4 regions of the Streptomyces zhihengii genome follow, and region 3 is predicted to be linked to each of the others. Evidence: riboswitches for the same ligand, from Rfam matches in the RefSeq annotation. Region 3 holds a riboswitch; each other region holds the start of a gene.
The links. Region 3 has a riboswitch for cobalamin ahead of JE024_RS27030 (cobalamin biosynthesis protein). Riboswitches for the same ligand answer to the same signal wherever they lie in the genome.
Positions count from the first base shown of each region.

Region 1: linked by a shared signal. The riboswitch ahead of JE024_RS31710 (energy-coupling factor ABC transporter permease) and the one ahead of JE024_RS27030 (cobalamin biosynthesis protein) in region 3 are both predicted to bind cobalamin.
Region 2: linked by a shared signal. The riboswitch ahead of JE024_RS12000 (ribonucleoside-diphosphate reductase subunit alpha) and the one ahead of JE024_RS27030 (cobalamin biosynthesis protein) in region 3 are both predicted to bind cobalamin.
Region 4: linked by a shared signal. The riboswitch ahead of JE024_RS02260 (GHMP family kinase ATP-binding protein) and the one ahead of JE024_RS27030 (cobalamin biosynthesis protein) in region 3 are both predicted to bind cobalamin.

Region 1 is NZ_JAFEJA010000002.1:902,965-910,439, forward strand. Features, by position in the region: gene JE024_RS31690 (heavy metal translocating P-type ATPase) at 47-2,032, shown strand; gene JE024_RS31695 (ATP-binding cassette domain-containing protein) at 2,490-3,308, opposite strand; gene cbiQ (cobalt ECF transporter T component CbiQ) at 3,305-4,054, opposite strand; gene JE024_RS31705 (energy-coupling factor ABC transporter substrate-binding protein) at 4,061-4,486, opposite strand; gene JE024_RS31710 (energy-coupling factor ABC transporter permease) at 4,483-5,184, opposite strand; cobalamin riboswitch at 5,214-5,440, opposite strand; gene JE024_RS31715 (PTS-dependent dihydroxyacetone kinase phosphotransferase subunit DhaM) at 5,611-6,024, opposite strand; gene dhaL (dihydroxyacetone kinase subunit DhaL) at 6,021-6,635, opposite strand; gene dhaK (dihydroxyacetone kinase subunit DhaK) at 6,721-7,475, opposite strand, start outside.
Region 2 is NZ_JAFEJA010000001.1:2,936,316-2,943,790, forward strand. Features, by position in the region: gene JE024_RS11985 (DUF3311 domain-containing protein) at 1-16, shown strand, start outside; gene mctP (monocarboxylate uptake permease MctP) at 13-1,647, shown strand; gene JE024_RS11995 (GNAT family N-acetyltransferase) at 1,745-2,242, shown strand; cobalamin riboswitch at 2,307-2,431, shown strand; gene JE024_RS12000 (ribonucleoside-diphosphate reductase subunit alpha) at 2,569-4,923, shown strand; gene JE024_RS12005 (ribonucleotide-diphosphate reductase subunit beta) at 4,914-5,936, shown strand; gene JE024_RS12010 (D-Ala-D-Ala carboxypeptidase family metallohydrolase) at 6,004-6,741, opposite strand; gene def (peptide deformylase) at 6,984-7,475, opposite strand, start outside.
Region 3 is NZ_JAFEJA010000001.1:6,350,745-6,358,219, forward strand. Features, by position in the region: gene cobO (cob(I)yrinic acid a,c-diamide adenosyltransferase) at 1-96, opposite strand, end outside; gene JE024_RS27020 (putative cobaltochelatase) at 96-2,141, opposite strand; gene JE024_RS27025 (cobyric acid synthase) at 2,185-3,702, opposite strand; gene JE024_RS27030 (cobalamin biosynthesis protein) at 3,699-4,664, opposite strand; cobalamin riboswitch at 4,755-4,896, opposite strand; gene JE024_RS27035 (hypothetical protein) at 5,046-5,267, opposite strand; gene JE024_RS27040 (inorganic phosphate transporter) at 5,280-6,524, opposite strand; gene JE024_RS27045 (class II aldolase/adducin family protein) at 6,768-7,451, shown strand.
Region 4 is NZ_JAFEJA010000001.1:525,827-533,301, forward strand. Features, by position in the region: gene JE024_RS02240 (sensor histidine kinase) at 1-63, shown strand, start outside; gene JE024_RS02245 (D-alanyl-D-alanine carboxypeptidase family protein) at 158-1,183, shown strand; gene JE024_RS02250 (endonuclease/exonuclease/phosphatase family protein) at 1,198-2,178, shown strand; gene JE024_RS02255 (DUF1963 domain-containing protein) at 2,256-3,095, shown strand; cobalamin riboswitch at 3,559-3,789, shown strand; gene JE024_RS02260 (GHMP family kinase ATP-binding protein) at 3,969-4,862, shown strand; gene JE024_RS02265 (cysteine synthase family protein) at 4,859-5,881, shown strand; gene JE024_RS02270 (ATP-grasp domain-containing protein) at 5,878-7,137, shown strand; gene JE024_RS02275 (MFS transporter) at 7,130-7,475, shown strand, end outside.

The sequences.
Region 1 (7,475 bases), on a different contig from region 3:
CGAATGAATGAAGACCTGTTCATGCGTTCCTGTATGGTCTGGGGCCATGGCTTCCTCCACCTCGCCGGTGGCCCCGCCGCGCTCCGGGCCCCCGCCCGTCGCGGCGGCCGCCCGCACCCGTGCCGCCGAGCTGCCCGAGGTCCGCTGGGCCGCCCTCGCCGCCGCCGCGTTCCTCTGCGCCCTCCCGCTCGACCTGGCCGGGGCCCCCGCCTGGATCTGGGGACCGCTGTACGCCGTGTGCTACGCGGCGGGCGGCTGGGAGCCCGCACGCGAGGGCGTCCGCGCCCTGCGCGCGCGCACGCTCGACGTCGACCTGCTGATGGTGGCCGCCGCCCTCGGCGCCGCGGCCATCGGCCAGTTCCTCGACGGCGGCCTGCTCATCGTGATCTTCGCCTCCTCGGGCGCCCTGGAGGCGCTCGCGACCCGGCGCACCGCCGACTCCGTACGCGGACTCCTCGACCTCGCCCCGGCCCGCGCGCTGCGCCTCGACCCCGTGACCGGTGACGGGGAGACCGTCGGCGCCGCCGCCCTTCGCACCGGCGACACCGTCCTCGTCCGCCCCGGGGAACGCCTGCCCGCCGACGGCACCGTGCTCGACGGGGCCAGCGAGGTCGACCAGGCCACGATCACCGGGGAACCGCTGCCCGTCGACCGGGGCCCCGGCGACCCCGTGTTCGCCGGCACCCTCAACGGAACGGGCTCGCTCAAGGTACGGGTCGGCGCCGACCCCTCCGCCTCCGTCATCGCCCGCATCGTGGCCCTCGTCGAGGAGGCGAGCGCCACCAAGGCCCCCACCCAGCTCTTCATCGAGAAGGTCGAACAGCGCTGGTCGACCGGCGTCGTCGTGGCGACCCTCGCGCTGCTCGCCGTGCCCCTGGCGCTCGGCGCCGACTTCACCGGCACGCTGCTGCGCGCGATGACCTTCATGATCGTGGCCTCGCCCTGCGCGGTCGTCCTCGCCACCATGCCGCCGCTGCTCTCCGCGATCGCCACCGCCGGACGGCACGGCGTCCTCGTCAAGTCGGCCGCCGCCATGGAGCGGCTGGGCACCGCCGACCGGATCGCCCTCGACAAGACCGGCACCCTCACCGAGGGCGCGCCGCGGGTCGCGGAGGTCCTGCCGCTCGACGGCACCGCCGGGGACCGGGCGCTCGCCCTCGCCGCCGCGGCCGAACTCGCCAGCGAGCACCCGCTCGCGCGGGCCGTGGTCGCCGCCGCCCGCGCACGCGGACTCGACCTGCCCGAGGCGCACGCCTTCGCCTCCGTGCCCGGCCGGGGGGTGTCCGCGCGCGTCGACGGGCACGAGGTGCGGGTCGGCAGCCCCGCCGCGCTGATCCCCGGCGGCTGCCCGGAGGCCGAGACCACCGAGGCCGCGGGCCGCACCGCGGTGGCCGTCACCGTGGACGGCACACCCGCCGCCGTCCTGGCCGTCGACGACCGCCTCCGTGACGGGGCCCCCGCCGCCGTCGCCGCCCTCACCCGGCTCACCGGCCGCGCGCCCACCCTGCTGACCGGGGACAACCCGCGCGCCGCGCGTCGCGTCGCGGCCGAGACCGGCATCCGGGACGTACGCGCCGGACTGCTGCCCGAGGACAAGGTGGCCGCCGTCCGCGCCTGGCAGCGGGACGGGGACACGGTGCTCGTCGTCGGCGACGGAGTCAACGACGCCCCGGCGCTCGCCGCCGCGCACACCGGCATCGCGATGGGGCACGTGGGCTCCGACCTCGCGATGGAGAGCGCCGACGCGGTCGTCGTCCGCGACGAGGCGGCGGCCGTCCCCGCCGTCGTGGCCCTCTCCCGGCGCGCCCGCCGCCTGGTCGTCCAGAACCTGGTGATCGCCACGGTCTGCATCGCGGGACTGGTGACCTGGGACCTCGTGGGCCACCTCCCGCTCCCTCTCGGCGTCGCGGGCCACGAGGGCTCGACGATCCTCGTGGCCCTCAACGGGGTCCGGTTGCTGAGGGATCGTGAGTGGGGAGGGCCGGCCCTGCCGGCGACCGACGACACGGCCGCGCCCGCCGTCCCGCGCTGATCCCGCGGCCGGCGGCGGGCCCTCGCCGGGGCGGGGGCCGCCTGGGCGGGACACCTGCGCCCGCGGCGGGCACCTCGCGCCCGCGGGCCGCGGGCCGCGGGCGGCTGCCCGGCCTGCGGCAAGGCCCTCGCCTGGCGATGCCCCCTGAGCGGGATCCGCTTGCGGCGGGAACGCCGTGCCCGCCGGCCGCGTGCCGCAGGCCGACTGCCCGGCCTGCGCTGGAACCGCCTGCGGCGGCCCGCCGGCCTGCGGCAGGCCCCGTCCGGGCCGGAGCGCCACCGGGCGGCCCCCGCCCACGGCGGGCCCCATCCGGGCAGCCCCACCCGGGCGGAAGCGCCTGCCAAGGCGGCAGACCTCACCGGGCAGCCCCCGCCCCGGCGGGCCCCCATCCGGGCGGAAGCGCCTGCCAAGGCGGGCGAACCTCACCGGGCAGCCCCCGCCCCGGCGGGCCCCCGGCCTACGGCAGGTACCCCGACACCTCCTCCGCCGTGCGCGGGCCGGGTGTGCCCGGCGGGAGGAGGCCGTGGGACGTGAGGAGGTGGGTCACCGCCGTGCCCCACGGGCGGCGGAGGCGGGCCGTGTCCAGGAGGGCCTGGTCGGTGAGGAGTTCGGCGACCGGGCCGGTGCGCGGGCCGCCCGGGGCGAGGACGACGGCGTCGTCGGCCCAGCGCAGGGCGAGGTCCACGTCGTGGGTGGCCATCACCACCGTCGTGCCCGCCTGCCGCAGTCCGTCGAGCACCTCCAGCAACCGCTCCTGGCCGTGCGGGTCGAGCCCCGCGGTGGGCTCGTCCAGGACGAGCACCCGCGGCCGCATCGCCACCGCCCCCGCGATCGCCGCGCGCTTGCGCTGCCCGTAGGAGAGCAGGTGCGTCGGGCGGTCGCGCAGGGACTCGATGTCCATCGCGGCGAGCGCCTCGCCGACCCGCGCGCGGACCTCCTCCTCCGGCAGGCCGAGGTTCATCGGCCCGAAGGACACGTCCTGCCCGACGGACGCCGCGAAGAGCTGGTCGTCCGGGTCCTGCACCACGAGCTGCACCGTCGTGCGCAGCCGTGTCAGCCCGGCCCGGTCGTACGTCACCGGCTCGCCCTCCAGCAGCAGCCGCCCCGAGGCGGGCCGCAGGCCGCCGGTGAGCAGCCGCAGCAGGGTGGTCTTGCCGCTCCCGTTGCGCCCGAGCAGGGCCGTCGCGCGGCCCTCGGCGAGCGCGAGGCCGATCCCGTCGAGGACCAACGGGCCGTCCTCGTAGGCGTAACGGGCGTCGACGAGCTGGACGATCACAGGACGTACCTTTCGAGGGCGAGGGTGAGCAGCACGATCGCGGCGAGCAGCCCCGCGACACCGCAGAGGAACGGCCGGGACACCGCCGCGCGCGTCACCAGCACCCGCAGGGTGCCGTCGTAGCCGCGTCCCGCGAGGCCCGTCTGGAGCCGCGACGCCCGGTCGAAGGCGCGGACGAACGCCGTCGCCCCGAGCCCGGCCAGCGAACGCCACGCCGCCGCCCGGCTGGTCGCGCCGAGCCGGGCGGCCTGGGCCTGGCGCACCCGGGCGACGGAGTCCAGCAGCAGGAAGGTGATCCGGTACATCACCAGGGCGACGTCGACGACGGGCGCCGGTACCCCCGCGCGCACCAGCCGGGGCAGCACGTCCGACACGGGGGTGGTGAACGCGAACAGCAGCACGCCGAGCGAGGCCGCCGACGTCCGCAGCAGCAACTGCCCGGCGTGCGCGGGCCCGCCGGGCGCGAGCGACACCGCGCCCTGCGGCCCGCCCACGGCGAACAGCAGGGGCACGGCCCCGGTCACACAGAAGCCCAGCGGGACGCGGAAGGCGCGCCAGAGCTGCCGCGGGGCGACGCCGGCCGGGCCGAGCAGCACCGTGAGGGTCGCCGCCGCGACGAGCACGGCGCCCGGCCAGGGCGGCAGACAGACGGCCGTGACCGTCAGGCCGAGACCGAGGACGGCCTTCTCCAGGGGATGGCGGCGGCGCCAGCGACTGCTGTGCGCCGCCGCGTCGATCGGCAGCACCGCCGGTCAGGAAGCGGCCGTCGTGCTGCCGCCGGGCGCGGTGCCGTCCGCGACCCCGGCCCCGCCGGACGCGGCGTCACCCGCGTCACCCGCGTCACCCGCGCCGGGATCCGCGGCGGCGGCCGCCGCCGCGCGCGCCTCCCCCTGGCGGCGCCCCTTGTGCAGCCCGAAGTAGTACGCCAGGACGCCCGCGCCGAGCGCCGCCTGGACGGCGAACAGCGCGGACTCCACCTCGCCGGACGGCGGTTCGTACAGGGGCGAGAACCAGGGCTCGTAGTCCGGCTCCAGTTCGGTGATCGCCGTCTCGGCCTGCGCGTCGGCGCCCGTGAACGGCTCCTCCTTGTGGTCCCCGAGCCCGAGGGCCAGCGGCAGGACGGCCAGCGCCACCACGATCAGGACCAGCAGCGTGTTGATCTTCGCGTTACGGCTCATCGGACCCCCGCCTCCTTCGCGGCGCCGCGGGCGCCACCGGTCACCAGCACGCCCAGACGGGTCAGTTCGCCCTTGCTGGACCGGACGAGCAGCCGCATCACCAGCACGGTCAGCAGCCCCTCGCTGACCGCCAGCGGGATCTGCGTCACCGCGAAGATCCCGCCGAACTTGGCGAGCGCCCCCAGGAAACCGGTGCCCGGGTCGGGGAAGGCGAGCGCGAGCTGGACGCTGGTCACGCAGTAGGTGACGAGGTCGGCCGTGAACGCCGCGAGGAACACGCCGACCATCAGGGGCGCGCCGCCGCGGCGCGCCAGCCGGTAGACGGCGTAGCCGGCCCACGGCCCGACGATCGCCATCGAGAAGACGTTGGCGCCGAGCGTGGTGAGCCCGCCGTGCGCCAGCAGCAGCGCCTGGAACAGCAGCGTGATGGTGCCGAGCACCGCCATCACCGGCGGCCTGAAGAGGATCGCCCCGAGTCCGGTGCCGGTGGGGTGGGAGCAGCTTCCCGTCACCGACGGGATCTTGAGCGCCGAGAGCACGAACGTGAAGGCGCCGGAGGCGCCGAGCAGCAGCGTGGACTCGGGATGGGCCTTGACCTCACGGGTCAGGGCGCGGACACCGTGGACGACGAACGGGGCGGACGCCGCGCCCCAGGCGACGGCGTGCAACGGGGGCAGATACCCCTCGGCTATATGCATGGTTGGGAGACCCTCTCCAGCACCTCGTGGATGGACAACGCACCCTGGCCGGTCTCCTGGCTGACGGGCGTCGGTGTCCGGAGGTCTTCCGGGCACACGTCACACCCGGCTCCGCCTTCCCAGGCGCCGCGGTCTCCCGCGGTGTCCCAGTGGCTTCCCCCGGAGGGGGAGGTGGAGCCGGACATCCCGATCACAGTGGCGAGGGCCGCACCGGTTCCGCACCGGTTTCCCGAACACCAAGGCCCCGTGACAGTAGTCCCCCGACCAGCGGGCTCACAAGCCGCTCCCGGCCGGGCGCTCTCCGCGACCCCTCGCGCGCCCGCCCCGCGCGCCGCGCGCCCTCCGCCGGGGCCTTCCCCGGCGCCGCCCCGCCGCGAGGCGCCGCCGGGAGAGGCCGGGCGCCCGCCGGAAAGGCGCCGTGCCCGGTCACTCCTTGCGGTAGCCGTACGCCTCCGCCGCCGCCGTCGCCACGGCGTCGAGGTCCCCGCCGGCCGAGGCCGTGACCACCGCGGCGACCGCGCCCTCGACGAACGGCGCGTCCACCAGCCGGGCCCCGGCGGGCAGTTCGTCCCCCTCGGCGATCAGGGCCTTCACCGTCAGCACGGCGCTGCCGAGGTCGACGAGGACCGCCACACCGGCCCCGCCGTCCACCTCGGATGCGGCGGCGGTGATGAGCTCGGCGCTCGTCCCGAGGCCGCCGTCCGGCGTCCCGCCGGCGGGCGCCACCGGCGCGAGCGCGCCCCCGCCCGCGAGCCCCCGGGCGAGCTCCGCCACGGACTCGGCCACCCGCGCGCTGTGCGAGACGAGCACGATGCCGACCAGGCCGTCCCCGCCGCTCACGCCTCCTCCTCCGCCGCCTGCGCGAGGGCGGCGATCAGCAGCGCCGACGACGTCGCCCCCGGATCCCGGTGCCCGATGCTGCGTTCCCCGAGATAGCTGGCCCGGCCCTTGCGCGCCTGGAGGGGCACCGTGGCCTGCGCGCCCGCCTCGGCGGCGTCCCGTGCCGCGGCGAACGACTCCGTCGTGTCACCGAGCGCGGCCACCGCCGGTTCCAGCGCGTCCAGCATGGTCTTGTCGCCCGCCGCCGCCCCGCCGAGCTGGGCGACGGCCGCCACGCCGGCGCGCAGCGCCTCGGCGAGCCGCCCGGGAGCGACCTCGGTCGCGTCCCCGAGTTCCTTGCCGGTGCGGCGCAGCAGCGTCCCGTACAGCGGTCCGGACGCGCCGCCGACCGAGGAGATGAGCTGCCGTCCGGCGAGGACGAGCACGGCGCCCGGGGTCGCCGGGGGCTCCGCGTCCAGGGCGGCGGAGACGGAGGCGAAGCCGCGCCGCAGATTGCTGCCGTGGTCGGCGTCACCGATCGCCGAGTCCAGCTCGGTGAGCCGGTCGGCCTCCCGGTCCACGGCCGCGGCGGCGAGCGCCAGCCAGCGCCGGAAGAAGGCGGTGTCGAGCACAGGAACTCCCTCGTCGTGTCGGATGTGCGGCCCTTCGCCGCCTGTCGCGCGGGACGCAGCCGCCCGCGCTCAGCGACCCGGGACCTCAGCGGCCCCAGCGCAGCCCGGGCGTCTGCACCGGCGCGTCCCACAGCCGCAGCAGTTCCTCGTCCACCTGGCACAGCGTCACCGAGCACCCCGCCATGTCGAGGGAGGTGACGTAGTTGCCGACGAGGGTGCGGACCACGGGCACCCCGCGCTCGGAGAGCACCCGCTGCACCTCCGCGTTGAAGCCGTACAGCTCCAGCAGCGGTGTGCCGCCCATCCCGTTGACGAGGGCGATGACGGGGCCCGTCGGCCGCAGGTCCTCCAGGACGGCCCCGACGGCGAAGTCCGCGATCTCGCCCGAGGTCATCATCGGGCGGCGCTCGCGTCCGGGCTCCCCGTGGATGCCGATGCCGAGCTCCAGCTCGCCGGGCGGCAGGTCGAAGGTCGGCCCGCCCTTGGCCGGGGTGCTGCACGCGCTCAGCGCGACCCCGAAGCTGCGGGAGCTCTCGTTGACCTGGCGGGCCAGCGACTCCACCCGCTCCAGCGGGGCGCCCGCCTCGGCGGCCGCCCCCGCGAGCTTCTCCACGAACAGGGTCGCCCCGGTGCCGCGCCGCCCGGCGGTGTAGAGACTGTCGGCCACGGCGACGTCGTCGTCGACGAGCACGGTGGCCAGCCGCACGCCCTCGTCCTCGGCGAGCTCCTGCGCCATGCGGAAGTTGAGCACGTCGCCCGTGTAGTTCTTGACGACGAAGAGCACCCCCTCGCCGCTGTCCACGGCGGCCGCGGCGCGCACCATCTGGTCCGGCACGGGGC
Region 2 (7,475 bases), 3.4 Mb from region 3:
AGGTGCGTCGAAGTGAAGGACGGCGTGAACGGCGTCGCACTCGCCGTCTTCATCTTCTTCTTCCTGGCCGTCACGGTCATGGGCTTCCTCGCCGCGCGCTGGCGCAAGGCGGAGAACGAGAACAGCCTCGACGAATGGGGCCTCGGCGGCCGCTCGTTCGGCACCTGGGTCACCTGGTTCCTGCTCGGCGGCGACCTCTACACGGCGTACACCTTCGTCGCCGTCCCCGCGGCCGTCTACGCGGCGGGCGCGGCCGGCTTCTTCGCCGTGCCGTACACCATCCTGGTCTACCCGCTGATCTTCACCTTCCTGCCGCGCCTGTGGTCGGTCTCCCACAAGCACGGCTACGTGACCACCTCGGACTTCGTCCGCGGCCGGTTCGGCTCCAAGGGTCTGTCGCTGGCGGTCGCCGTCACCGGCATCCTCGCGACCATGCCGTACATCGCCCTCCAGCTCGTCGGCATCCAGGCCGTGCTGGACGTCATGGGCGTGGGCGGCGGCGAGAACACCCACTGGTTCATCAAGGACCTGCCGATCCTGATCGCCTTCGGTGTCCTCGCGGCGTACACCTACTCCTCGGGTCTGCGGGCGCCGGCGCTCATCGCCTTCGTCAAGGACACCCTGATCTACCTGGTGATCGCCGTGGCGATCATCTACATCCCGATCAAGCTCGGCGGCTTCGACGCCATCTTCTCCGCGGCGAGCGAGAAGTTCTCGCAGACCAACGAGGCGACCGGCAAGCCCGTCGGCGCGCTCGCGCCCGGCGACGCCGGGCACTGGGGCTACGCCACCCTCGCCCTGGGCTCCGCACTGGCGCTGTTCATGTACCCGCACTCGATCACGGCGACGCTCTCCTCGCGCAGCCGTGAGGTGATCCGCCGCAACACCACGATCCTGCCGCTGTACTCGCTGATGCTGGGCCTGCTCGCGCTGCTCGGATTCATGGCGATCGCGGCCGGCGTCAACGTGGCCAACGGGCAGCTCGCCATCCCGCAGCTGTTCGAGAACATGTTCCCCGACTGGTTCGCGGGCGTGGCCTTCGCCGCGATCGGCATCGGCGCGCTGGTGCCCGCCGCGATCATGTCCATCGCCGCGGCGAACCTCTTCACCCGCAACATCTACAAGGACTTCCTCAAGCCGGACGCGACCCCGGCCCAGGAGACCAAGGTCTCCAAGCTGGTCTCGCTGCTGGTCAAGGTCGGCGCCCTCGCCTTCGTCCTCACCATGGACAAGACGGTGGCGATCAACTTCCAGCTCCTGGGCGGCATCTGGATCCTCCAGACCTTCCCGGCCCTGGTGGGCGGTCTGTTCACCCGCTGGTTCCACCGCTGGGCGCTGATCGGCGGCTGGGCCGTCGGCATGGTCTACGGCACGGCCGCCGCCTACGGGGTCGCGAGCCCCACCCAGAAGCACTTCGGCGGCTCCTCGGCCGAGATCCCCGGCATCGGCGAGATCGGCTACATCGGCCTCACGGCCTTCGTGCTGAACGTCGTGGTCACCGTGGTCCTCACCTTCGTCCTGCGGGCCCTGAAGGCCCCCGACGGCGTCGACGAGACCAGCCCGTCCGACTACACCGCGGACTCGGGCGACCCGGGCGTCAAGACCGAGCTCCCGCCCGCCACCGCGGGTGCGCCCGGCGGTCACTGAACCACCGCTCCACCGGCCATGGGAGGGCCGTCGCACCCCGCGCCCGCGCGGGGAAATGCGGCGGCCCTCCGCCGTCGCCTGATGCACACTGCCCGGCATGGACATCACCATCAGGCGGATCGAGCCGGGCGAGTACGGGCCACTGGGGGAACTGACGGCGCAGGCGTACCTGCGGGGCGGCCTCCTCGACTTCGGGGAGGAGGACCCTTATCTGGAGGTCCTGCGGGACGTCGCGGGGCGGGCGGCGCACACCGAGGTCTACGTCGCCGTGGACGAGGGCGGCGGGCTCCTCGGCGGTGTGGCGTTCGTCCCGGAGCCCGGGCCCTACGCCGATGTCGCGGGGCCGGGCGAGGCCGAGTTCCGCACCCTGGCCGTCGCCGAGGAGGCCCGCGGACGGGGCGCGGGCGAGGCGCTGGTGCGGGTCTGCGTGGACCGGGCGCGGGCGCTGGGACGCGCGCGGCTGGTGCTGTCCACGCAGTCGGCGATGCACACGGCGCACCGCGTGTACGGCCGGATGGGCTTCGTCCGCACCCCCGATCGCGACTGGTCGCCCATCCCGTCGGTTCCGCTGCTGACGTACGCGCTGGAGCTCTGAACCCCTCGGCGGCACGCCGGGGACACAACATGTGGGGGCACACTCAGCACCCCGCCCCCACATGTATGCTCATCTCGCTGTCGCCGCAGGGGAATCCGGTGCGAATCCGGAACTGTCCCGCAACGGTGTGCTGTGGTGCGCTTTGTCGTACCCGCGAGTCCGAGGACCTGCCGACGGTGCGCCCGGCTCGACCGATCCGGGTGCCCAGACGTCCGGGCCTCGCGGTTGGGCCGGTGGACGCCGTGCGCGGTGCCGTCCCGGCATGTCCCGCCACGGCCCTGCCACCTCCTCGCGCCGTTCGGAGCCGAGCGAGGGAGAGCACCACCGTGACCATCGCGCCCGCCGATCCGGTATCGGCCACGCAGCACGACGGCCCCGGCACCGCACTGCTGCGGACCCTGACCGAGCTGACGGCCGACCTGCCCGACACCGACCCCGGCAGGGTCGCCGCCGCCGCGCTGCGCGGCCGCCACAGCGGTTCCGACGAGGCCGAGCTGCGCTCCCTGGCCGTCGACGCCGCCGCCGGTCTGATCTCCGAGGACCCGGCGTACTCCCGGCTCGCCGCCCGGCTGCTGGCCCGTGCCATCGCCGAGGAGGCCGCGGGCGAGGGTGCCGTGTCGTTCTCGGCGTCGGTTGCGGTGGGACACCGCGAGGGCCTGATCGCCGACCGCACGGCGGCCCTCGTCGCGCGGCACTCCGCCCGGCTGGACGCGCTGATCGACCCGGTGGCCGACGACCGCTTCGGCTACTTCGGCCTGCGCACCCTCTACAGCCGCTACCTGCTGCGGCACCCCCTCACCCGCAAGGTCGTCGAGACGCCCCAGCACTTCCTGCTGCGGGTCGCGGCCGGTCTCGCCGAGGACGACGGCCCGCGGGCCCTGGACGAGGTCGGCGCGCTGTACCGGCTGATGAGCCGGCTCGAATACCTGCCGTCCTCCCCCACCCTCTTCAACTCGGGCACCCGCCACCCCCAGATGTCGTCCTGCTATCTGCTGGACTCCCCGCTGGACGAGCTGGACTCCATCTACGACCGGTACCACCAGGTCGCGCGGCTGTCGAAGCACGCCGGCGGCATCGGCATCTCCTACTCCCGTGTCCGCGCCCGCGGTTCGCTCATCCGGGGCACCAACGGGCACTCCAACGGCATCGTGCCGTTCCTCAAGACGCTCGACGCCTCCGTCGCCGCCGTGAACCAGGGCGGCCGGCGCAAGGGAGCGGCCGCGGTCTACCTGGAGACCTGGCACGCGGACATCGAGGAGTTCCTGGAGCTGCGGGACAACACCGGCGAGGACGCCCGGCGCACCCACAACCTCAACCTGGCGCACTGGATCCCCGACGAGTTCATGCGGCGGGTGGAGACCGACGGCACGTGGTCGCTCTTCTCGCCCGCCGACGTGCCCGAGCTGGTCGACCTGTGGGGCGACGCCTTCGACACCGCGTACCGCGCCGCCGAGGCGGCCGGCCTCGCCACGAGGACGCTGCCCGCGCGCGACCTCTACGGCCGGATGATGCGCACCCTCGCCCAGACCGGCAACGGCTGGATGACCTTCAAGGACGCCGCCAACCGCACCGCCAACCAGACGGCGGAGGCGGGCCGGGTCGTGCACTCGTCCAATCTGTGCACCGAGATCCTGGAGGTCACCGACGACGGCGAGACGGCCGTGTGCAACCTGGGGTCGGTCAACCTGGGCGCGTTCGTGGACACCGCGGCGGGCGGCATCGACTGGGAGCGGCTGGACGAGACCGTGCGGACCGCGGTCACCTTCCTCGACCGGGTCGTCGACATCAACTTCTACCCGACCGAGCAGGCCGGGCGGTCCAACTCCCGCTGGCGCCCGGTGGGCCTCGGCGCGATGGGGCTCCAGGACGTCTTCTTCAAGCTGCGGCTGCCGTTCGACTCCCCCGCGGCGAGGGACCTGTCGACGCGGATCGCCGAGCGGATCATGCTGGCCGCCTACGAGGCGTCCGCCGACCTCGCCGAGCGCCACGGCCCGCTGCCCGCCTGGTCGAAGACCCGTACCGCGCGCGGTGTGCTGCACCCCGACCACTACGGCACCGAGCGCGCCTGGCCCGAGCGGTGGGAGGCGCTGCGCGCCCGGATCGCCGCCACCGGCATGCGCAACTCGCTGCTGCTGGCGATCGCGCCGACGGCGACGATCGCCTCGATCGCGGGCGTCTACGAGTGCATCGAGCCGCAGGTCTCCAACCTCTTCAAGCGCGAGACGCTCTCCGGGGAGTTCCTCCAGGTCAACTCGTACCTGGTGGACGAGCTGAAGGCGCTCGGGGTCTGGGACGCGCAGACCCGTGAGGCGCTGCGTGACGCGGGCGGCTCGATCCAGGGCTTCGGGTGGGTGCCCGAGGAGGTCCGCGCCCTGTACCGCACGGCCTGGGAGATCCCGCAGCGCGGCCTGATCGACATGGCCGCGGCCCGGACTCCGTACCTGGACCAGAGCCAGTCGCTGAACCTGTTCCTGGAGACGCCGACCATCGGCAAGCTGTCGTCGATGTACGCGTACGCCTGGAAGCAGGGCCTGAAGACGACGTACTACCTGCGTTCGCGCCCGGCGACCCGGATCGCCCGCGCCGCGTCCGCCGCCGTTCCCGTACCCGCGCAGGCGACACCCGAGGATGCCGTCGCCTGCTCCCTCGAAAACCCCGAGTCCTGCGAGGCATGCCAGTGACCACCCCCGCCGAGAAGAACCTGCTGGATCCCGGGTTCGAACTGACGCTGCGCCCGATGCGCTACCCCGACTTCTACGAGCGCTACCGGGACGCGATCAAGAACACCTGGACGGTGGAGGAGGTCGACCTCCACTCGGACGTCGCCGACCTCGCCAAGCTCACCCCCGGTGAGCAGCACATGATCGGCCGGCTGGTCGCGTTCTTCGCGACGGGCGACTCGATCGTGGCGAACAACCTGGTGCTGACGCTGTACAAGCACATCAACTCGCCGGAGGCGCGGCTGTACCTGAGCCGTCAGCTCTTCGAGGAGGCCGTGCACGTCCAGTTCTATCTGACGCTGCTGGACACCTATCTGCCCGATCCCGAGGACCGTTCGGCGGCCTTCGCCGCGGTGGAGAACATCCCGTCCATCCGCGAGAAGGCGGAGTTCTGCTTCCGCTGGATGGACAGCGTGGAGAAGATCGACCGGCTGGAGACCGAGGCGGACCGCCGCCGCTTCCTGCTGAACCTGATCTGCTTCGCGGCCTGCATCGAGGGCCTGTTCTTCTACGGCGCCTTCGCCTACGTCTACTGGTTCCGCTCCCGCGGGCTGCTGCACGGTCTGGCGACCGGCACCAACTGGGTGTTCCGGGACGAGACGATGCACATGAACTTCGCCTTCGAGGTCGTCGACACCGTCCGCAAGGAGGAGCCGGAACTCTTCGACGAGGAACTGGGCCGCCAGGTCACCGAGATGCTGAAGGAGGCCGTGGAGGCGGAGCTCCAGTTCGGCCGCGACCTGTGCGGCGACGGACTGCCGGGCATGAACACGGCATCGATGCGCGAGTACCTCCAGTGCGTGGCGGACCAGCGGCTGACGCGTCTCGGCTTCGCTCCGGTGTACGGGTCCGAGAACCCGTTCTCGTTCATGGAGTTGCAGGGTGTGCAGGAGCTGACGAACTTCTTCGAGCGGCGCCCCTCGGCCTACCAGGTCGCCGTGGAGGGCTCGGTCGCCTTCGACGACGACTTCTGATCCCGCGCCCGGCACACCGCGGCCCGCGCCGCCCACGGGGGGAGGCGCGGGCCGCGGGTGTGTCCGGTCAGACGCCGCAGGTGGGCGCGGACCAGTACTTGCTGGGGCGGTGGTCGACGTGCGCGTGGTCGTTGTGACCGGGGTAGCCCGGGCCCAGGATCCCGTTGAACCCGTGGTTGCGGGCCTGCTTGGCCAGCGTGCACAGCGAGTGGGGGCCGGAGCCGAGGTCGGCCGCGTCACCGTACAGGTGGCGGCTGTTGGAGGCTCCGCCGACCGCGCTGTTGCAGGAGGTCGACCGGAATCCGCTGGTCACCCGGATCGGCTGGTCGCCCAGCGCGTGGCGCAGGGCCTCCAGCTTCCACATGGTGCGCAGCGCGTTCGACTTGGCGGTGGCCGCGCTCACCGCGCCACCCGCCCACGTCGAGTTGCAGTTGTTCAGCTCGGCGTAGGTGAAGTGGATCGGCGTGCAGTCGTTGTCCTGCAGCGCGTAGATCTTGTTGAAGGTGTTCGGTCCGGCGACACCGTCGGCGGCCAGCCCGTAGGCGGCCTGGAAGCGCTTGACGGCGGCCGCGGTGGCCGGGCCGTACGAGCCGTCGATGGCGAGGACGGAGTTGTAGCCCGGGTAGCCGGCGACCCGGATCTGGAGCTGCGTGACATCGGCGCCGGTCGCGCCCTGGTTCAGCGTCCTGCCCCAGGTGTAGCAGCCGTCCGCCTGTGCCGATCCGGCGGTGGCGACGACACCGGCCAGCCCGGCGACAGCGAGCATGACCATGGACAACAGAAGTCGTGCCGTTCGTCTCAGCATTGCGTCTCCCTGTTGTGAAAGCTGTGTACGCACGAGACTGGCGTGACACGCTACGCGCGTCAACACCCCACGGAATACTGAGACTTGACCTCTCCATGACCATCCGGCGACGAGGCGCCCCGCCGGCGGACGCGCAGCCCCCGGCCCGGCGCCGCGCCCCCGGCACACCCGAAGGGCCCCGCTCCTGGTGAGCGGGGCCCTTCGGCCGCTGCCGCCGTGATCGAGCGCGGCGGGAGTACGCGTCAGTCGTTGGGGACGACCTCGTAGCGCGGGGTGCCCTCGGCCATCTGCCGCAGCGCGTCCTTGCGGTCCCGCTTGGAGAGCCGGTCGATGTAGAGGTAGCCGTACAGGTGGTCCGTCTCGTGCTGGAGGCAGCGGGCGAAGTACCCGGTGCCGCGCACCTTGATCGGGTTGCCCTGGGCGTCCTGGCCGCGCACCACCGCGTAGTCGGGCCGGGCGAGGGAGGCGTACGCGGTCGGGACGGAGAGGCAGCCCTCGTTGGAGTCGTCGAGGTTGCGCTGCTCGGGGGCGAGCTCCTCCAGCACCGGGTTGCAGACGACACCGGTGTGACGGACGCCGTCGTCGTCGGGGCAGTCGTAGACGAAGACCTTGAGGTCGACGCCGATCTGGTTGGCGGCGAGCCCGACGCCCTCGGCGGTGCGCTGGCTGGCGAACATGTCGTCGATGAGGGACGCGAGCTCGTCGCCGAACTCCGTGACGTCCTTGCACTCCTT
Region 3 (7,475 bases):
CCCGACGCCCGTGTGCACGAACACCAGGGGGCGGTTGCGGCGCTGGCGGGTGGTGAGTCCGTCGTCCGGTACGACGGTCGGCTGTCCCTGCGGCATTACGCGGCCCTCCTGGCGGCGGAAACTTCCCTGACGTCCCTGACGAGTCCGGCGATCGCGTCGGCGCGCAGCTCGTCCAGGGTGACGGCGGTGCCGCCGAGTTCGCCGGCGAGGGTGCCGGCCAGTCCGAGCCGTACATACCCCGACTCGCAGTCGACGACGACGGCCGCGGTGCCCTCCGCGGCGTGCAGGCGCGCGGCGCGCAGCGCCTGCCCGAAGGCGTCGCCCGCACCGGTCGCCCGCCCGTCCGTCACGATCACCAGCAGCGGACGCCGGGACGGGTCGCGCAGCCGCTCGATCCGCAGCGTCTCGTGCGCCGTCAGCAGCCCCTCGGCGAGCGGTGTGCGCCCCCCGGTCGGCAGGGACTGAAGGCGCGCGGCGGCCGTGTCGACGGAGGAGGTCGGCGGCAGCGCCACCTCGGCGTCGCGCCCGCGGAAGGTGATCAGCCCGACCTTGTCGCGGCGCTGGTAGGCGTCGAGCAGCAGCGACATCACCGCGCCCTTGACGGCGCCCATCCGCTGCCGTGCCGCCATGGAGCCGGAGGCGTCCACCACGAAGAGCACGAGGTTGCCCTCGCGCCCCTCGCGGGTCGCCTGCCGCAGATCGTCCCGGCGCACCACCAGCCCCGGCCCGCTGCGCCCGCGGGCGCGCTGGTGGGGCGCGGCGGCCTGCACGGTCGCCGCCAGGTGGAGCTTGGTGAGGGTGCCCCGCGGGCGGCGCGAGCCGGTGGTGCGCCCGTGCTCGGTCCGCGCGCGGGACCTGCGCCCGGCGGCGCCGTCGCCGAGTCCGGGCACGCTGAGCATCCTGGTGCGGAACGGCTCCGACGCGCCGACGGGCCGGCGTTCGCCGGGGCCGCCCGCCGGTGCGGGGGCGGGCTCCCGGTCGCCGGAGCCGCCGGCCGGGGCGTCCTGTCCCTGCGTCTGCGGCGGCACCCCGCCACCGGGGCCCCCGTCGGGACCGCCGTCACCGGGACCGCCGTCACCCGGGCCGTCGTCACCGGGTCCGGGGTCGGGCTCGGGGTCCGGGTCGGGGTCGTCGCCGGACTGTCCGAGCGCCTCGTCGAGCTTCGACTCGTCCAGACCGGGCGCGTCGAAGGGGTTGCGCCGCCTGCGGTGCGGCAGCGCGAGCAGCGCGGCCCGCCGCACGTCCTCCTCGGCGACCTCCGCCCGGCCGTCCCAGGCCGCCAGCGCGGTGGCGGTGCGCGCCATCACGATGTCCGCGCGCATCCCGTCCACCTCGAACGCGGCGCAGGTGGCCGCGATCTGACGCAGCACCGCGTCGCCGAGCACCACCTCGGGCAGCAGCTCCCTGGCCGCGACGATCCGCTCCCGCAGCGCCGCCTCCTCCGCCGCCCAGCGCGCCGCGAAGGCCGCCGGGTCGTCGTCGTACGCCAGCCGCCGCCGCACGACCTCGACGCGCAGCGCGGGGTCGCGGGAGGCCGCGACCTCCACGGTGAGGCCGAAGCGGTCCAGGAGCTGCGGCCGCAGCTCGCCCTCCTCCGGGTTCATCGTCCCGACCAGCAGGAAGCGCGAGGCGTGCCGGACGGAGACGCCCTCGCGCTCCACGTAGGACGCCCCCATGGCGGCGGCGTCGAGCATCAGGTCGACGAGGTGGTCGTGGAGCAGGTTGACCTCGTCCACGTAGAGGATCCCGCGGTGCGCCTCGGCCAGCAGGCCCGGCTCGAACGCCTTGACGCCCTCCGCGAGCGCCCGCTCGATGTCCAGCGCCCCGACCAGCCGGTCCTCCGACGCGCCCACCGGCAGCTCGACCATCGGCGTCGGGCGGCTCGCCGCCGCGCCCCCGGTGTGCGGCCCGTCCGGGCACTGCGGGTCCGGCGCCTCGGGGCGGCAGGCGAACCGGCACCCCTCCACCACGTCCATGGCGGGCAGCAGACCCGTCAGCCCGCGCACGACCGTCGACTTGGCGGTGCCCTTCTCGCCCCGTACGAGCACACCGCCGATCGCCGGCGACACGGCGTTGAGCAGCAGGCTCAACCGCATGTCGTCCATCCCGACGACCGCCGTGAACGGATAGGGGATGCTCATCGCCTGCTCACTCCTTCACTCGCTGCCTCGACGTCCATGACCTTCACCGTGCCGCCGGGGCACCGGGCGGGACGAACGGCAGTCCCTCCGGGGGCCCCTGCTCGATCAGCCGCAGCAGACCGTCCGTGTCCGCGTGCTCCTCGATCAGGTCGCCGAGCCGGTCGAGCTGCTCCTCGCGCAGCGCCCCGAAGGAGGTGTCGGGCGCGGGCACGAAGCGCCGCCCGGCCTGCGCCGCCACCTGCCGCAGGAACGCCCGGCGGAAGCCGTCGCTCTCCAGCGAGCCGTGCCAGTGGGTGCCCCACACCGAGCCCACCCGGCAGCCGTCCAGGAAGGGCTCGCCGCCGAGCACCTCGGCGACGCCGTGGTGGATCTCGTAGCCGTCGACGCGCTCGCCCAGTGCCTCGCCCACCGGCCTGGCCAGCGTCTTCTCGCGGGCGAACCGCACCCGCACGGGCAGCAGTCCGAGTCCTTCGACCTCGCCCGCCCGGGACTCGACGTCGTCCTCGATGTGCGCGCCGAGGGCCTGGAAGCCGCCACAGATCCCGAGCACCGGCCGCCCCTGCGCGGCCCGCCGGGCGAGCGCGGCGGCGAGCCCGCGCTCGCGCAGCCAGGCGAGCGCCCGGACCGTGCCGCGGGTGCCGGGGACGACCACGAGGTCGGCGTCGACGAGCTCCTCCGGCCGGTCCACGAAGCGGACCACGACGCCCGGTTCGGCGGCCAGCGCGTCCACGTCGGTGAAGTTGGACATCAGCGGCACGGCGCAGACCGCGACCCGGAGCACGTCCTCGCCGACCGGCGGCGCGACGACGGACTCGCGCACCGCGCCCCGCAGCGACACCCGCAGCCCGTCCTCCTCGTCGATGCCCAGCCCGTGCGCGTACGGCAGGACGCCGTAGGTCCGCCGCCCGGTCAGACCGTGCAGCATCTCCAGGCCGGGCTCCAGCAGGGTCACGTCGCCGCGGAACTTGTTGACGAGGTAGCCCGCGACCAGCGACTGGTCGGCCGCGTCCAGCAGCGCCGTGGTGCCGAAGAACTGCGCGAACACCCCGCCCCTGTCGATGTCCCCGACCACCAGCACCGGCAGCCGGGCGGCCCGTGCGATGCCCATGTTCACGATGTCGGTGCGCCGCAGATTGATCTCCGCCGGGCTGCCGGCGCCCTCGCAGATCACCGCGTCGTAACTCTCCCGCAGCTCCTCCAGGCAGGCCGTCACCGGCTCGAACAGCTCCTGCTGCCGGTTGCCGTGGTAGCCCCGGGCGCTCATCTCGCCGACGGGTCTGCCCATCAGCACGACCTGGCTGGAGCGGTCGCTCCCGGGCTTGAGCAGCACGGGGTTCATCAGCGCCGTCGGCTCCACCCGGGCGGCCTGCGCCTGCATCGCCTGCGCCCGCCCGATCTCCGCGCCCTCGCGCGTCACGAACGAGTTCAGCGACATGTTCTGGCCCTTGAAGGGCGCGACCTTCACGCCCCGCCGCACCAGCCACCGGCAGATCCCGGCGGTCACCACGCTCTTGCCCGCGTCCGATGTCGTCCCCGCGACCAGCAGTCCGCCGCCGCTCATGTCCGCCTCCCCCTCGTCGCCGCGCGGACCAGCCGCGCGCCCGCGCAGACGGCCAGCGTCAGCACGCCGACCCGGCGCGACAGCCGCACCGCCCGCTCGATGTCCCCGAACTCCACCGCCCGGCCGCCCCCGTTGAGGACGGGCCGGTGCTCGACGCGCCCCGCGTACGACAGGGTCCCGCCCAGCCGTACGCCGAGCGCCCCCGCGAACGACGCCTCCACCGGGCCCGCGTTGGGGCTCGGGTGCTTGTCCGCGTCGGCCCGCCAGGCCCGTACGGCGCCCCGCGGGTCGGGGCCCGCGAGCACCGCGAGCACCGCGGTGAGCCGCGCTCCGGGCCAGCCGGCCACGTCGTCGAGGCGCGCGGAGGCCCAGCCGTAGCGCAGGTACCGGGGCGAGCGGTGGCCCACCATGGCGTCCAGGGTGTTGACCGCCCGGAAGCCGAGCAGCCCCGGCACACCGGCGACGGCGCCCCACACCAGCGCCCCGACGACCGCGTCGGAGGTGTTCTCCGCGACGGACTCCACGACGGCGCGGGCGATCTGCGCCTCGTCGAGCGCCTGCGGGTCGCGGCCGCACAGATGGGGCAGCCGGGCGCGGGCGGCGCCGAGGTCCCCGGCCGCGAGCGCGTCCCCGACGGCGCGCGCCTCGCGCCCCAGGGTGGTGCCGCCGACGACGGCCCAGGTGGCGGCCGCGGTCAGGGCGACGGATGCGGCGGGGGAGCGGCGCACCGCGCGCGCGGCGAGCAGGCCCGCGCCGATCGCGCCCCCGGCGCACACCGCGGTGTGGAGGACGCCCCGGCCGCGGTGGTCGCGCCACAGCAGCCGTTCGACGGCGCCGGCGGCCCGTCCGAAGGCGGCCACGGGGTGTCCGCGGCGCGGGTCCGCGAGCAGCAGGTCGGCGGCGAGACCGGCGGCGGCGCCGCAGGCGAACACCCGGTCCGCAGATGTGCGTTCGGCACCCATGGGGTCAGCGGCCCCCGGGGTGGGAAGGGGCGGGCAGGGCTGAGCCGCGGCCGGGCATGACGACGAGTCCTCACTCAGGGTCCGCGCCCTGGTTCGACGTGACCGGCGGTGAGAGTTCCTGGCTCCCCGGGAGGTTCCCCGGGTCACAGTGGCGGGACCGCGCCGGATTCGCACCGGACTTCCTCTGCTGCCGCCGTATTGGCCCCGGCAGTCCACCACGCCCGCGTACGCCCGTCAACTCACCCTTGACCTGCGACGGGACAGTGTGCCGAGGCCCACACCGCGGACAGCGCGGAAGCCGGGCGCGACGGCACCGCGGGGGTGCCGCCACGCCCGGCTCCCGGACGTGTCACGGGCCGCTCGCGGCCCGGTGTGCGGTCGTCAGTCGACGACCAGGTAGATGCCGAACGCGACGGCCACCGCGCACAGGGCGAAGCAGACGTACGCGCCGGTGCGGGCCAGGGCCACCGAGCCGCCGGAGGCCGTGGCCGACTCCTGCTTGCTGAGGCCGATGATGCCCAGGGTGAACAGGCCCACCAGGGCGACGGTGGCGACGAGGCTCACGCCGAACACGGAGCCGAGAGCTGCCCAGTCGATCTTCATGCTGCTGCTTCCTTACACCGTGGCCGGACGGGCCGGCTCGGTCTCGGCCGGCTCGGACGCCGGGGCCGGGATGGTGGTCTTGAACTCGCCAGCGGGCGGCGGGGCGACGGCGGCCATGGCGGTGGTGACGACACCCGCCGGCTCCTCCTCGCCCGGCTCCACGTCGTTGACGTTGGTGTGGTCGACGACCTGGCGGCGGGAGACGAGCCAGATCGCGAGGCAGGACGCCACCAGGAAGACGGCGACGACGGCGACGCCCCAGTCGCCCTGCTTGGTGACGAACTCCGAGGCCGCGGCGACCAGACCGGCGGCCGGCAGCGTCAGACCCCAGGCGACGAACATCCGGGTCGCCGTGGACCAGCGGACCACGCCGCCCTTGCGGCCGAGGCCCGCGCCCATCACGGCGCCGGAGCAGGAGTGGGTCGTCGAGAGGGAGAAGCCCAGGTTGGAGGAGGCCAGGATGACGCTCGCGGCGCTGGTCTGGGCGGCGAAGCCCTGCTGCGGCTGGAGGTCGGTGAGGCCCTTGCCCATGGTGCGGATGATGCGCCAGCCGCCGAGGTAGGTGCCGAGCGCGATCGCGACACCGGCGGAGACGATGACCCACAGCGGGGGGTTCGAACCGGGGGCGAGCACATTGCCGGCGACCAGGGCGAGGGTGATGATGCCCATCGTCTTCTGGGCGTCGTTGGTGCCGTGCGCCAGGGAGACCAGGCCCGCGGAGGCGATCTGGCCGGCGCGGTAGCCCTTGGCCGTGGCCTTCTCGTCGGTCCGCTTGCCGAGCTTGTACGTCAGCCGGGCGGCCAGCATCGCGCCGATGCCGGCGACGAGCGGGGCGGCGATCGCGGGGATCAGCACCTTGGTGACGACGACGCCGCCGTTGACGCCGGAGAAGCCGACGGACGCGACGGTGGCGCCGATCAGGCCGCCCATGAGGGCGTGCGACGAGCTGGACGGCAGACCGACCAGCCAGGTCAGCAGATTCCAGAGGATGGCGCCGACGAGCGCCGCGAAGATGACTTCAGGTGAGATGCCTGATTCGTCGACCAGACCGCTGGAGATCGTCTTGGCGACCTCCACGGAGAGGAACGCGCCGACGAGGTTCAGAACGGCGGACATGGCCACCGCGGTCTTGGGCTTCATCGCGCCGGTCGAGATGGTCGTCGCCATCGCGTTGGCGGTGTCGTGGAAACCGTTCGTGAAATCGAACACGAGCGCTGTCACGATCACAATCGCGAGCAGCAAGGTGATGTGTTCCATTTACCCAGGCAATCGTTTGACGTCATTGACGTGTGGACCGTAGGCAACCTGGATGAACGGAAGATGAACTGGGTCGGGCGCTGTGGTGACCGCAAGTGGCGTCAAGACGTTCCGTTTCCCGTTCCGGACCGCCGTCGACCGCAGGGGGCGTTCACTCGAACACCCTGTGTCGCGCCCACCCCGCCGGGACCCCGTGACGGCATCCGGCGGCGCGGGCGGGGCACGGCCTGACAGGATCGGCCCATGACCGCTCAGGCACACGGCGACGCGATCGAACAGGCATGGCGGGACCTGGTGGCGACGGCCCGCAGGACCGCCGCCGAAGGGCTCGTCGTCGGCACCTCCGGCAATGTCTCCGTACGAGTGGACGGCGATGTCGTCCTCGTCACCCCCAGCGGTGTCCCCTACGACCGCCTCGGCCCCGGGGACGTCCTCGGCGTCGGCCTGGACGGCGAGCGGGTCATCGGGTCGGGGGTGCCCACCAGCGAGCTGCCGCTCCACCTGGCGCTGTACCGGGCGACCGGCGCCCGCGCCGTCGTCCACACCCACGCCGTGCACGCGACGGCCGTCTCCACCCTCGTGTCCGAACTGCCGCCCGTCCACTACATGACCGCCGCCCTCGGCGGCCCCGTCCGGGTCGCCCCCTACGCCCTCTACGGCACGGCGGAACTGGCCCGGAACATGCTGGCCGCCCTGCGCGACCGCACCGCCTGCCTGCTGGCCAACCACGGCACCGTGGCCCACGGCGACACCCTGGACCAGGCGTACGACCGCACGGCCCAGCTCGAATGGATGTGCCGCCTGTGGCTCACGGCCTCCTCGGTCCCCGGCCGCACCCCCGCGCTGCTCTCCGACTCCCAGCTCGCCGACGCGGCCGGCCGGCTGCGCGACTACGGCCGGCGCCCGCCGGACGCCCCGCCCGCCTGACCGGTCCGGGCCGCCGGGCGGCGG
Region 4 (7,475 bases), 5.8 Mb from region 3:
ACACTGCGGCTTCCGGTCGCCGATACGCAGCCGATACAGGGCCGACGGCCGGCCGAGCGGTGACGGACACCATTCCACGGCTTCACGGAGATCCGCGCCCCGCACAGTGGGCGGCGTGCGCGAACGCCGCGCACCTGCCTCCGGAGGTGCCCCTCTCATGTCCCTGGTCCCCGCTCCCCACCGAACCGGCGCCGGCCCGGCCGAGCCGTCCGGCCCCGGTGGGCCGCCGGAGAAGCGGTCCCGTTCCCGGACGCGTCCGGCCGCCGTCCGCTCCGCGGGCGTTCTCGCCCTGGCCGCCCTGGTGTCCCTCGCCGCCTTCGTGGACACCGGCAGGAGCGATCCGGCAGGCGGCCCGCGAGCCGCGGCACCCCCGGTCTCCTGGCCTGCGGAGGGCCAGGCGGGCATCGTGGTCGAGGGTTTGGGGCCCCGGGGCGAGCTCGGCACGGCGGGCGCGCGGGAACCGGTGCCGATCGCCAGCGTGACCAAGGTGATGACGGCGTACGTGATCCTGCGCGACCACCCGCTCGCCGCCGACGGCGCCGGGCCCCGGATCACCGTCGACGAGCAGGCCGGCAACGAGTCCTGGTCCGGTGTGGAGTCGACCGTCCCGGTGCGCGCGGGACACCGGCTCGGCCAGCGCCGGCTGCTGGAGTACCTGCTGGTCGCCTCCGGGAACAACATCGCCCGGCTGCTGGCCCGTTGGGACGCGGGCTCGGAGGAGGCGTTCGTCGCGAAGATGAACCGGGCCGCCGAGGACCTGGGGATGCGCCACACCGCGTACACCGACGCCAGCGGTCTCGCGCCCACGAACGTCAGCACCGCCCGGGACCAGCTCGTACTGGCCCGGCAGGTGATGCGGGACGCGGCATTCCGGTCCATCGTCGCCCAGAAGGAGACCACGGCCGCGGAGGTCTCCGGACCGATCGGCAACACCAACGCCCTGCTCGGCGAGGACGGGGTGATCGGCGTCAAGACGGGCTCCAGCACCCCGGCGGGCGGCAATCTGATGTGGGCGGCCGTGGCGCCCGACCGCGACGGCCGCAACCGGATGATCATCGGCGTCGTCCTCCACCAGCGCGCCGGGACCGACCCCCGGCAAGGCATGGATTCCGCCTTCGCCGCCGGCCGCACGCTGGTCCGGGACGCGCGGCAGTGGCTGTCGACGACGTCCGGACCGCGGTGAGGCGCGCCGTGACCATCCATGGGCAACGGCCCGACACCTCGCCCGCCCTTGTCCGGACACCGTGCCGGCGCCCGGTCCGCGGTGCCTGGCGGCGGGGAAGGGCCGTTGCCGTCGTGGCGTCGGCGACCGCGCTGGTGCTGCTCGGGCACCGGGGCGTTCCCAACAGGTTCGGCCGGCTGGGCAGTCTCGTGGAGACCTTCCTCCCCTGGACGGGTGCCCTTGTCGTGGTCCTGCTGCTGTGCGCGGCACTCCGGCGCTCCGCCGCCGCCGCGGCGGCGGCCGTCCTGTCCGCCGTCGTGTGGGCCACGACGTTCGGTGGCACGCTCGTCGACAAACGGGCGGACGGCGGGAACATCACGGTCGTCACCCACAACGTCCGCGAGGACAACCCCGATCCGGCAGGCACCGCGCGGGCCGTGGCCGCCGCCGACGCCGACGTCGTCGCTCTGCAGGAGCTGAACGGAACGGCCACGGCGGCCTATCGCAAGGCAATGGACGGCCACTACGCCCACCGGTCCGTACAGGGCACGGTCGGTCTGTGGAGCCGCTATCCGATCACCGACAGCGCCCCGCTCGACATCGCGCCCTGGCCCCGTGCCCTGCGCGCGACGGTGCGGACACCGCACGGCCCGGTCGCCGTCTACGCGGTCCACCTGCCGTCGGTGCGGCTGTCGCCCGCCGGCTTCGGCACGCGGGCGCGCGACTCCGCCGCCCTGCGCCTCGCCGCCGCCCTGCACGACGAGCCGCTCCCCCGGGTCGTCGTGGTGGGCGACCTCAACGGCACCGTCGGGGACCGGGGGCTGTCCCCGGTCACCTCCCGACTGCGCTCCGCCCAGGCCGAGTCCGGCGCCGGATTCGGCTTCAGCTGGCCTGCCGCGCACCCGGTGGCCCGCATCGACGAGATCCTGCTCCGGGGCATCACCCCACGCGCCGCCTGGAACCTGCCGGCCACCGGCAGCGACCACCTGCCGGTGATGGCGGCACTGCGACTGTGACGCCGGAGGTGATCTCCGAGGGGCGCGACGCCGTCCGGCCGAGGTCTGCTGTCGGTACCGGCCGCTAGGTTGCTCGTATGCGTCCCGAGATGATCGAAAAGCTGGATCGAGTCCGCGAGAAGGCGCTCGCGCGCGGCGTGCCGTCCGCGGACGTCGAGAGGTGGCTGGCCGCCGCCCGCCCGTGCGTGACCCTGGCCCCGGACATCGACGGTCCGGTCGTCGGGCGCCTGGGCGGCCCCGTGCTGCTGCCCGCCGACGCCCCCCAGGTCCCGGACCGGCTGCGCCTGATCGCGTCCCTGGACCTCGCGGCGATACCGGAGCGCGCGACGAGTCTCCCGCTGCCGCCTGACGGCCGGCTCCTGCTGTTCGCCCACATCGACCACGACGAGGCAGAGGCATCGGGCAGGGCCGTGTACGTCCCGGCCGGTACACCCGTCGAGGAACGCCACGGCGGCGACGGCGGCACGTGGGGCCACCCGCTGAACGACATGGACTCCCTCCTCCAGGGGGATCTGCGGCTGGGTCACGATGTGTCCCTGCCGGACAACTCGGTGCTCTTCGACCCGGACGAACACCCCCGTGCCGCGGATCTGCGCGCGGCGTGGTCGCAGGTGCGGGAGGAGGACTGGGGGCGCCTGGCAGGCACTCACCTGCAGCTCGACGGCTACTCCACGGACTCCTACGGCGAGGCCGACCCGATCACCGGGGCCGCGGCGCGGGCGGCGCTGGCCGCGGGGAAGGCGGTGCCCGGGACGGCCGGCCCGTGGGAACAGCCCGGCCCCGAGGACTGGGCGCTGCTCGCCCAGTGGAGCGGCCACATCGACGGCTACGTGTACTGGCCGATCGCCAGGAAGGACGTGGCGGCACGGCAGTTCGACCGGGCCGGCGTGCTGGGGTTCTTCGAGGGCCCGCTGTGAGGCTCCGGCTGCCGAGGCCCTGACGTCACACCGTCCCGGACCGGTCGACGCCCGAAGGCGGCGGCCGTCCGCTCGCATGCCGTCCCACACGCACCTCCCCGGTCGCTCCTGCTGGGTCCACACCAGAAGTCGGCCGGTGCCACGGGCGGGTTCCCGGGAGGTGCAGTGGCGTGCGTCACAGCAGCACGCGCGCGAGGGGAGCAGTGCCACCGGTCGCGCGACTGGCGCAGAGGCGCCGTTCTCCGCGACCCGTCGCCGTGTGCGGCGGACGCTCTGCGTCAGCCGGGGCTGCCGGGCGTGTCCGGGTACGGGACGGCCTGGGCCGTTCAGGTACGCCGCGCACGCGCAGGGCGGACTGACACACCGTCACCGTCACTTCCGCCCCACCCGTTCGCTCACGGCGTGTCACCGGTGACAACGAGACATTCTCGGGGGCGCTCTGTCGCGACACGAACAGGCCACCTACGCTGATCCGCGCAGTCGGTTCGCACCGCCGGCCAGGCGGTGCGTCGCAAGAGGGAACCCGGTGGAAATCCGGGACTGTCCCGCAGCGGTGAGTGGGATCGAAAGCCGTCATCAGCACTGGGGGTCGTGCGGGACCCCGGGAAGCGACGGCCGGTAGGCGCAGGAACCGGGCAGTCGCCCGTCCTGCACGCCCACGAGTCCGAAGACCTGCCACTGCGCGCGTGCCACCGGCACGCGCTGTTCGCTGCGGCCTCGTGGGTTGGGCCGGTGGTGCGCTGGAACCGTGCGCTCACGCGTGCGCTCTCGCCGCCCCGAACCCCCGGGTCCGGCCGACGAGAGAGGACACGGCGTGACCACCGCACACCTCGACGACCGGCCCGTGCCGGTCCGGACGGCACACCTCACCCCATGCTGACGCCCGATGCCGCTCCGCTGGGCCGCGGCTTCACCGGTGTCTGCCACGGCACCCTCGGAGAGCTCTACCAGGGCCCGCTGCGAGCCGGGCCGGACCCGGACATCGCCGTGGTGTCCTTCCCCTTCGACCGGCATTCCTGGGTCCACTTCACCCCGGAGGGGGGTCCCGGGCCGCTGCCCGGATCCCTCCCGCTCGGCGAGAAGACACAACGGGCCGTGCGCCTGTTCCTGGAGCGTACGGGGCGCACCCTGCCGCCCGGGCGCCTCAGCGCCCACAGTGATCTCACCGTCGGGGTGGGGATGGCCAGTTCCACCGCCGACATCGTCGCGGCGCTGCGCTGTCTGTTCCGGGTCTTCGCGCTGCCGGAGGACCCGGACGCGGTGAGGGATGTGCTGGCCTCGATCGAACGCGCGGACAGTGTCTTCCTCGAGGAGTTCGCCCTGTACCTGAGCGCACGCCACCGGGTGGTGCGCCGGCTGGGCACCGGAACGGTCTTCCACACCGCCTTCGTGACGGAGCCGGGAACGGTCGACACCTCGGCCACCACACCGGTGCTGCTCCGGCACTACCGGCGCCGCGGCGACGAGTACGAACGCTGCCTGACGGACCTGCTCAAGGGGTTCTCCACCGGTGACGCGCCCGCCGTCGCCCGCGCGGCCACCACCAGCGCCGTGCTCTCCCAGGAAGCCCTGCCCAAGCGGACCTTCTCGGCGGTGCTGGCGCACCGCGAGGAGTTCGGCGCGGACGGCGTCTTCGTCGCGCACACCGGCTCGCTCGTCGGCTACCTCTTCGCCCGGCGGCCCGCTCCCTCCCTCAAAGGAGAACTCTCCGCGTTCTACCGCTCCCTCGGACACCCGTGCACGTTCGCCCAAGGAGGCTTCGCGTGATCCATCCGCACGTCGCAGACGCCGTCAAGCGTCCCGACCTGGTCCGCCTGACGGACTCCGTGGTCCTGCTCCGGTTCGAGTCCATGAAGATCTACTCGGCGCTCGCCGCCGTCCGCCACCTCCTGGAGCGGGGCACCGTCTCGCCGGGGCAGACACTCGTCGACAGTTCGAGCGGCATCTACGCCTACGCCCTGGCGCTCGCCTGCCACCGGTACGGCATGCGCTGCCACATCGTGGCGTCCACGACCGTGGACGCCACGACCCTGGCCCAGCTGGAGGTCCTGGGCGCCACGGTCGAGCAGGTCCGGCCCTCTCGGAACCTCAAGCTGGACCAGGAGTTACGGGTGCGGCGGGTGCGGGCCTACCTGGAGGAGCGGCCGGACGCCCACTGGATGCGCCAGTACCACGACGACGTGCACTACCTCGGATACCAGGAGGTTGCCGACCGGGTGGCCGCCGCCCTGCCGGACCGGCCCCTGACGGTCGTCGGGGGCGTCGGATCGGGCGCGTCGACCGGCGGGCTGGTGGAACACCTGCGACGCGACGACCCGTCCGTGCGCCTGGTGGGCGTGCAGCCGTTCGGCAGTGTCACCTTCGGCAGCCAGGACCACCACGATCCCGAGGCGATCATCGCCGGAATCGGCTCGTCGATCGTCTTCGACAACGTGCGCCACCACCTGTACGACTCCCTGCACTGGATGGACTTCACCCACGCCATGGCGGGGACGGTGGCCCTCCTGCGCGACCACGCGGTCTTCGCCGGGCTCTCCACCGGGGCCGCCTACCTCGCGGCCGTCCACGAGACCCGGCGGCTCCCCGACCAGACGCACCTGGTCGTCGGCGCCGACACGGGGCACCGCTACGTCGAACGCGTCTACCGGCGCCACGCCGAAGCCCTCGACACAACGCTCCTCAAGCCCGTCGAGGTCGGCTCCCCCGAGGACATGGCCATGCCCTGGTCGACCATGGCGTGGAACCGCACCCCCTGCCCCGCGCACTGGAAGGAATCCGCAGCGTGACCCTGGTCTGCCTGGAATCGCTCTCCTTCGGCCTGGGCCATCTGGTCCGTGCCGCCGACGCCCTGGGCGAGCGGCTGCGGCTGCTGACCCGCGACCCGTCCTACTACCGCTACGAGCTCGACCGGCTGCCCGCGGACGCCGTCGACGTGACGGAGGTGGACACCTTCGACACGGAGGCCGTCGCGGCGCTGCTCGCGGCGACACCGGATCTGCGGGGACTGATCGGCTCGACGGACACCTGGATGCTGGTGGGCGCGGAGCTGACGGCCCGGTTCGGGCTTCCGGGGCTGGACCCCGCCGTGCTGCGGCTGTGCCGCGACAAAGCCGCGGTGCGCGACCTGCTGCACACCGCGGGGCTGGCTCGCTCGCGGGCGGTCCGGGCGCCGGACGCCGCTCCGGCGGAGTTCGCCGCGCTGGTCGCCAAGGAGACCGGATTCCCCGCCGTGGTCAAGGACACCGCCGGCACGGGCAGCCAGAACGTCTGGCTCGTCCGGGACGAGGGCGCTCTGGACGCCGCCCTGCGGGAGGCCGCCGAAGGGCAGCTCAAGGGCGAGCTGTTCGCCGAGCCCTACCTCGCCGGTCCCGTCTACAGTGCCGAGACCCTGACCTGGGACGGTTCCACCCGCCTGCTGGGCGTCTCCAGCCGTCTGATGTCCCCCGAGCCCCGCTTCCGCGAGGAGATCACCGCCTTCCCCGTCGCCTTCCCCGAGCGGAGCAGGGCGGAGCTGGAGCGCTGGCTCGACGGCGTCCTCGCCGCCGTGGGGTACACCGACCGGTTCGCCCATGTGGAGTTCGCGCTCACGTCGGACGGGCCCGAGGTGATCGAGATCAACCCGCGCATCGGCGGTGCGCTGGTCGGCGAGGGCATGTGCCGGGCGCTCGGATACAACGTCTACGAGGCGATGGCGGAGACGGCGCTCGGCCGCCGGCCGCGCCTGATGGACGCCGACCTGCCGGGCGGGCCGGCGGTCGCCTTCGTGCTCGGCTACCCCGCACGGCCCGGTGTGTTCACCGGGGTCGAGGGCCTCGACCGGCTGGCGGACCTGCCGGGGTCGCCCGTCTGGTATCCGGTCAAGCAGGCCGGTGACCGGATCGAGCATCTGGACGACAGCCGCGGATACGCGGGCATCGTCTACGCGGAGGCGGAGACCGCGGAACTGGCCACCCACCGCGCCGTCGCGGCGGCCAACACCGTGCGGGTGCTCACCGAGGCGATCCCCGGCGACACACCGGCGGAGCGTCCGGTCCGTGGCTGAACGCGTCGCGGCCGGCGGGCCGTTGCGGGCGACCCTCGCGTCCCTCGGCGGCCCGCTGCGCTTCCTGCTGCTGAGCTCGTTCCTGATCCCGCTCGGCAGCTTCATGGTGCTGCCGTTCATGTCGGTCTTCCTGCACGAACGCCTCGGCATGGGGCTGGGCGCGGTCGGTGTGGTCCTCGCGGCGGCATCCCTGGTGCAGTTCTCCGGGGGTGTCGTCGGCGGCGCGGTGGCGGAGCGCATCGGGCTGCGGAGAACGATGACCTGGGCACTCGTCATCCGGACGGCCGGTTTCGTGGGGCTGCTCGCGGCGCTGCGCTGGCCGCCGCTGGCCGTGGGGG